Methylococcus capsulatus: one gene and its partner. The protein of the gene in region 1 interacts with the protein of each later gene in a pairwise test. Links are inferred from orthologs where the notes say so. Each region holds a gene or a part of one and is shown on either strand. Other genes may lie near its edges.

The links.
Region 2: the proteins of ispA (region 1) and purT interact in binary tests that used the Escherichia coli proteins (3 or more experiments, as listed by UniProt). The link is inferred for Methylococcus capsulatus from one-to-one orthologs.

What each region holds. Positions count from the first base shown.
Region 1 is NZ_CP104311.1:1,815,897-1,819,497, forward strand. The notes cover bases 427-3,252. They hold ispA ((2E,6E)-farnesyl diphosphate synthase), read right to left. Parts: upstream 2,378-3,252; coding sequence 1,475-2,377; downstream 427-1,474. Other genes in these bases: dxs (1-deoxy-D-xylulose-5-phosphate synthase), read right to left, coding at 427-1,350; N4J17_RS09010 (exodeoxyribonuclease VII small subunit), read right to left, coding at 2,367-2,597; parE (DNA topoisomerase IV subunit B), read left to right, coding at 2,755-3,252. In the rest of the region: more of dxs, read right to left, coding at 1-426; more of parE, read left to right, coding at 3,253-3,601.
Region 2 is NZ_CP104311.1:3,280,759-3,284,412, reverse strand. Bases 423-3,301 are described here. They hold purT (formate-dependent phosphoribosylglycinamide formyltransferase), read left to right. Parts: upstream 423-1,200; coding sequence 1,201-2,403; downstream 2,404-3,301. Other genes in these bases: N4J17_RS15855 (Maf family protein), read right to left, coding at 3,140-3,301; N4J17_RS15860 (lytic transglycosylase domain-containing protein), read left to right, coding at 2,473-3,117; N4J17_RS15870 (multicopper oxidase family protein), read left to right, coding at 423-1,089. Also shown: more of N4J17_RS15870, read left to right, coding at 1-422; more of N4J17_RS15855, read right to left, coding at 3,302-3,654. UniProt on the Escherichia coli protein: Involved in the de novo purine biosynthesis. Catalyzes the transfer of formate to 5-phospho-ribosyl-glycinamide (GAR), producing 5-phospho-ribosyl-N-formylglycinamide (FGAR). Formate is provided by PurU via hydrolysis of 10-formyl-tetrahydrofolate.

The DNA of each region.
Region 1 (3,601 bases):
CGCCATGATCAGCATGTTGGGAATGCAGCGCATGAAGCTCAGATCGAAGCTGCCGGCATGGGTCGGTCCGTCCGGTCCGACCAGCCCGGCGCGGTCGATGGCGAACAGCACCGGCAGATTCTGCAGGGCGACGTCATGGATCAGCTGGTCGTAGGCGCGCTGCAAGAAGGTGGAATAGATCGCCACCACCGGCTTGTAGCCTTCGCAGGCCTGCCCTGCCGCGAATGTCACGGCATGCTGCTCGGCGATGCCGACGTCGAAATAGCGATCCGGAAAGCGCTGAGAGAATTCCACCAGGCCCGAGCCTTCGCGCATCGCCGGCGTGATGCCTAGCAGCCGCCGGTCGCGCGCCGCCATGTCGCACAGCCACTGGCCGAATACTTCCGTATAGCTCGGTGTTCCTGGCTTGGATTTGGGCAGTTCGTCGGCGTCGAGGTCGAAGGCGCCCACACCGTGATAGGCTACGGGATCCTTCTCGGCGGGTGCGTAACCCTTGCCTTTGCGGGTGACGACGTGCAGGAAGCGGGGGCCTTTCTGATCGCGCAGATTACGCAAGGTTGTGATCAAGGTGTCCAGATCGTGGCCGTCGATCGGGCCGAAATAATTGAATCCCAGTTCTTCGAACAACGTTCCCGGCGCCACCATGCCTTTGACGTGTTCTTCGGCGCGGCGCGCCAGTTCCCAAACGCCGGGCATGTGGCGGCCCAGGAGATGTTTGCCGCTTTCGCGGACCGACGAGTAGAACTTCCCGCTCAATATTTTCGCCAGGTAGTTGTTGAGCGCGCCGACGTTGGGCGAGATCGACATTTCGTTGTCGTTGAGGATGATCAGGAGGTTGGCATCCAGCGTGCCGGCGTGGTTGAGCGCTTCGAAGGCCATGCCGCCCGTGAGGCCGCCATCGCCGATGATCGCCACCGCATGGATGGGCCGCCGGTCCAGCGCGGCTGCGACGGCCATGCCGAGGGCTGCGCTGATCGAGGTGCTCGAATGGCCGACGCCGAAGCAGTCGTAAGGGCTTTCGGCCCGATTGGGGAAGGCCGACAGTCCGCCCTTCTTGCGGATGGTCGGCAGGCGGGTGCGGCGGCCGGTCAGGATCTTGTGCGGATAGGCCTGATGGCCGACGTCCCAGACCAGTTTGTCTTCGGGGGTGTTGAAGACGTAATGCAGGGCGATGGTCAGTTCCACTGTCCCCAGTCCCGCAGCCAGATGTCCACCCGACTGGCTCACGCTCTCCAGGAGATAGCCCCGCAGCTCTTCGGCAAGTTCCGGCAGCCTGTCTTCCGGCAGATTGCGCAGTGCGGCGGGATGGTCTGCCGCTTCAAGAAGGGCATATCTTTTGGTTTCGGTCATGTAATCGCGTTCCAGGTTGCTCGGTCCAGCCGGGGGGTCGGCGTCCAGACTAATAACTAAAGTAGCTTACTCGGAAATTATGTCGCCGCGGTCCTTGCCTTTCAAGGAAAGGCGCGGCATTCCCCTAATTCTGCCGCTGGATAATGAAGCGGGAGAGTTCGCGCAGCAGACCGACTTCGGGGCCGAAGCCGGCCAGGCTTTCCAGTGCCGCCTCGTACATTTCCTTCGCTTTTTCCTTGGCGCCGGCCAGTCCCAGCAGGGCCGGGTAATTGGGTTTGTTGTGGTCGCGGTCCTTGCCTTGGGTTTTTCCCAAGGTTTGGGTGTCGCTCTCCTCATCGAGGATGTCGTCCTGGATCTGGAAAGCGAGACCGATGCACTTGGCATAGTGGTCCAGGCGGTCGGCCTGCTCGGCCGGCAGGTCAGGACTGGTCAGGCAGGCCAGCCGGACGGCGGCGCGGATCAGGGCGCCGGTTTTGCGGATGTGCATGTTTTCCAATCCCGGCAGATCCAGCTTCTTGCCCACCGAATCCAGGTCGATTGCCTGGCCGCCCACCATGCCGGCGGGGCCGGCGGCTCGTGCCAGGGTTTCGATCATGGCGATGCGGCTTTCCGCAGGCACGGCGATGCTGGGATCCTGGGCGAGGACATGGAAGGCCAGGGCCTGTAGGCCGTCTCCCGCGAGTATCGCGGTGGCCTCGTCATAGGCCTTATGGCAGGTCGGTTTGCCCCGACGCAGGTCGTCGTCATCCATCGCCGGCAGATCGTCGTGGATCAGCGAATAGACATGGATGAATTCGACTGCGCAGGCGGGGCCATCCAGCAGTTCCACTCGCGCACCGATCGCCTGGCCGGTGGCATAGGTGAGGAGGGGACGCATGCGCTTGCCGCCGCCCAGCACCGCGTAGCGCATGGCCTGATGGAGCCGTTCCGGCATGCGATCGGCGGCGGGCAGACGCGCATCCAGCGCCCGTTCCACCCGCTCTTGGCAGGACTGCATAAAATCGCTCAGAGGTTGTTCAGGGTTCATCACGAAATGGCTTCAAAGTGGGTAGACTGTTTTCTTCCAGCAGGATCTGGACCTTCTGTTCGGCATCCTGCAGCGATTTTTGACAGGTCCGCGTGAGCTCGATGCCTCGCTCGAACAGTTTCAGGGATTCCTCGAGTGGCAGATTGCCTTGTTCCATGCGTTCCACCAGCTGCTCCAGCTCGGCGAGGGCTTCTTCAAAGCTCGGGGGTTTGCGGGCCATGGCGGTTTCAATGCGGTAGTCGAAGGTGCGGCCAGGACGGGTTCGTCTCGCGGCCAAACACGGCATTATCTCAAACTTGTCAAGTTGATTAAAATGCGCCGCTGTCCGTGACGGCCGCCGCGTCCCTATTCCCTACCCAGTATCCCCATCTCACTCCATGAATGCAGTTTACGACGCCTCAGCCATCGAAGTCTTGAGCGGACTGGATCCGGTCCGCCGCCGGCCGGGTATGTACACCGACACCAGCCGCCCCGATCATCTCGCCCAGGAGGTCATCGACAACGCGGTGGACGAAGCCCTGGCCGGTTTTGCCCGCCTCATCGAGGTCCGTTTCCTGGCCGACGGCGGCTTGGAGGTGCGGGACGATGGCCGCGGCATGCCGGTCGACATCCATCCCGAACTCGGCATCTCCGGCGTCGAGGTGATCCTGACCAAGCTGCACGCCGGCGGCAAGTTCTCCCAGAAGGCCTACCGCTATTCCGGCGGCCTGCACGGCGTCGGGGTGTCGGTGGTTAATGCCTTATCGCAGCGGCTGGAGGTCGAAGTGCGGCGCAACGGGAAGGTGTATGCCATCGCCTTCGAAAAGGGCGACAAAGTGGAGGAGCTCGCCGAGACCGGCACGGCGCCTAGGCGTGAGACCGGTACGGCAGTGCGATTTTGGCCGGAAGCGCATTATTTCGACAATGTCCGGTTTTCCCGGTCGCGGCTCAAACATCTGCTGCGCGCCAAGGCCGTGTTGTGCCCGGGGCTGGAAATCCGGATGACCGATGACGCCAGTGGCGACAGCCAAACCTGGTGTTATCAGGACGGTCTGCCGCAATACCTGCTGGACCAGTTGCAGGGCAGCGCCTCCATTCCGGATGAGCCGTTCGTCGGTACGATGGAGGGCCGGCAGGAAGCGGTGGAATGGGCCGTGCTCTGGTGCCCAGACGGCGCGGCCCCGGTAGCTGAGAGCTACGTCAACCTGGTACCGACGGTGCAAGGCGGCACCCACGTCAATGGCC
Region 2 (3,654 bases), 1.5 Mb from region 1 along the record:
GAGATCCCCATCGTACTGCAGGACCGGCGCTTCGACGCTGACAACCAGCTCGTCTATGTCCGCCATATGCACGAGCGGATGATGGGGTTCCATGGTGACCGCATTCTGGTCAATGGCCGCCCGGATTTCGCGGTCGAGGTAGCGAGCCGGGCCTACCGGTTCAGGCTCATGAACGGCTCGAACGCCCGCATCTACAAGCTGGGCTGGGATGATGCCACGCCTGTGACGGTCATCGGTACCGACGGCGGCCTGCTGGAAACGCCGGAAAGCAAGCCCTACGTGATGCTCGCGCCGGGTGAGCGTCTGGACGTGTGGATGGATTTCAGCGGGCGCGCCGTCGGCTCTCAGCTGGTCATGCGGAGCCTGCCATTTTCGGGAGCTTTTCCTATGATGGCGCGGCGGATGATGGGCGAGATGATGCACAGTGCTCTGCCCCCCGGCAGCGATTACCCGTTGTTTACGGTTCGGGTGGGCCGGCGGGTGAGCGAAAGTCCCGGCCTGCCACGGCGCCTTGCAAAGATTTCCCGCTACACCCTGGCCGATACTGCCAATCCGGACAAACCGGTGCCCCTGGAGATTTCGGAAGGACCGATGTCCATGCTGCTCAATCGGCGCCCCTATGCCCATGACGATCTGCAGCCGTTCGAGAGGATTCCGTTGGGCAGCGTTCAATTGCTGGAGATATTCCACGGCCACGGTGGTCCGGAAGATGGCATGGAGCACGGCGGCGGGCATGGCATGGGCATGCACGGTGGCATGGGAATGGGCATGATGGGGCATCGCGGCATGGGGATGATGGGCGGGAGCGGCGGCATGGGGATGATGATGTCCATGGCGCATCCCATCCACCTGCACGGCCAGCCCTTCCAGATCATCAGCCGCACCGTGAACAGCGCGGTGCTGGGCGATTATGCAAGCGTTCGTGACGGTTTCGTCGACACCGGCTGGAAGGACACCGTGTTGGCGATGCCCGGCGAGCGGATCCGTCTGATCAAGCCGTTCCAGGACTTCAAAGGCTTGTTCATGTACCACTGCCACAACCTGGAGCATGAGGACATGGGCATGATGCGCGAATTTTCCATCGAATAGATGGCATGGCCAAGCGTATGTGGGCTGGCTACAATTCCTCGCCCGCAACCCTTGGCCTTCCGCCGTGTTTTGGCGGCGGCCGATTCCCTTGAGCCATTCATGACTTCAGCTATGCGCATAGGAACCCCAAACACGCCCGGTGCGACCCGGGTACTCCTCCTGGGCAGCGGCGAACTCGGCAAGGAGGTGGCGATCTCCCTCCAGCGCTACAGCGCCGAGGTGATCGCGGTCGACCGCTATCCCGGCGCGCCGGCGCAGCAGGTCGCCCACCGCGCCCACGTCATCGACATGACAGACCCAGGAGAGATCCATCGCCTGGTCGAGTCCGAGCGTCCCCATTTCATCGTGCCCGAGATCGAAGCGATCGCCACCGATGCCTTGATCGAGATCGAGCGGGCGGGGCTGGCGGAGGTTATTCCCAATGCCCGCGCTGTGCAACTCACCATGAACCGCGAAGGCATCCGGCGGCTGGCGGCGGAAAAACTGGGCCTGCCGACCTCACCCTATGCCTTTGCCGATTCCTGTGCAGCCTTGGCCGAGGCGGCGGCAAAGATCGGCTTTCCTTGTTTCGTCAAGCCCGTCATGTCGTCCTCCGGGAAGGGTCAATCCCTGCTCGAGAGCCCCTCCGATGTCCAGCCGGCCTGGGATCACGCGCGGGAGGGCGGGCGGGTCGGGGCGAGCCGTGTCATCGTCGAAGGCCGGATCGACTTCGACTTCGAGATTACCCTGCTGACGGTGCGTTCCCTCGCTTCCGGAGGTGACGCCGGGATCGCGCTCTGTGAGCCCGTAGGGCACCGGCAGCAGGCCGGGGATTACGTGGAAAGCTGGCAGCCACAGCCCCTGAGTCCTAAGGCCAGGGAACGCGCCGAGGCGATCGCCCGCACCGTGGTCGATGCCTTGGGAGGGCGCGGGCTGTTCGGTGTCGAACTGTTCGTTCGGGGGGATGAGGTGTGGTTCAGCGAGGTGAGCCCCCGGCCGCACGATACCGGCATGGTGACCATGGTCAGCCAAACGCAGAACGAGTTCGAACTGCATGTGCGCGCGATTCTGGGATTGCCGCTCGATCCCGCCCTGAGGCGTCCCGGCGCTAGCGCCGTCATTTACGGAGGGATGGCAGCGGAAGGCATCGCGTTCGAGGGGCTGGAGCAGGCGCTGGCTGTGCCGGAATCCGAGGTTCGCCTGTTCGGCAAGCCGGAGGCCCATCCGCGGCGGCGTATGGGCGTGGCGCTGGCGGCGGCGGATACGCTGGAAGAGGCGCGAAGGCGGGCGGTGCTGGCTGCATCGCGGGTGCGGCCGGTCAAAGTGTCGCCTTGAGGCTTGTCCGGCCGAACGGAGCGGTGGTATAAACCCGCTCGTTCCGATTCGAGAAAACGACGTAAAAACATGTGGATGAAACGACGTCTTTGGATTGCGCTGCTGCTGGGAGGGTTGCCGGCGGCGCAGGTCTCGGCGGATGTCTACAAGTTCGTCGACAAGAAAGGCCATGTCTATTACACCGACCGCCCCCAACATAGCGGCTACCGGTTGATCGCTACCACTAAGGTGTCGGCCCGGTTGGGGTCACCGCCACCCGCATATGAGCCGGAGCCGTCCCGCCGGGCTGCGGCTCCGGTCGCCTTCAAGGTCGGGGCATTGGAGCGCAGCCGCGAAATGCTGGCGCCGCTGATCGCCGAAGTGGCCGAGCGCTACAATCTCGATCCCCTGCTGCTGCATGCGATGATCCAGGCCGAGTCGGCATACAACTCGGAGGCGGTTTCGGGCAAGGGCGCCGTGGGTCTGATGCAGCTGATGCCGGACACCGCGGCACGCTACGGCGTGCGGGACCGGACCGACCCGGTGGAGAACGTCTACGGCGGGGCCCGCTATCTGCGTGACCTGATCGGCATGTTCAACGATGTCAGCTTGGCGGTCGCTGCCTACAATGCCGGCGAAAATAACATCATCAAATATGGCAACCGGGTTCCGCCTTTTCCCGAAACCCGGGATTACCTCAACCGGGTGATCGAATACTACAATCGCCTGAACTGACGCCGCATCCTGCCGGAGTCGTTCAGAAGACGGCGACGCCAAAGCGTTTCAGCATTTCCGTCAGCAGGATCAGGGGAAGACCGACCAAAGCGTTCGGATCGTCACCTTCGAAGCGTTCGATGAGGGCAATGCCCAGTCCTTCCGACTTGAAAGCGCCGGCGCAGTCGTAGGGTTGGTCGGCGGCGACGTAGCGCTCTATCTGGTCCCGGTGCAGGCGACGGAAATGGACCCGGCAGCGGTCCAGGCCGGTATGGCTGATCCCGCAGACCGCGTCGTACACGCACAGTCCTGTCAGGAATGTCACGGTATTCCCCGATGCCCTCGCCAACTGGGCGACCGCATTCTCATGAGTACCAGGCTTGCCCAGTCTCGAATCCCCCAGCACGGCCACCTGATCCGAGCCGATGATCAAATGGTCGGGATAGGCGGCTGCCAGTGCCCGTGCTTTCTGACAGGCCAGCCTCAAGGCGAGATCTTCCGCAGCCTCTCCCGGCTTGGCCGCTTCGTCGATGTTCGGTGAGACCGCGGTAAAGCGCA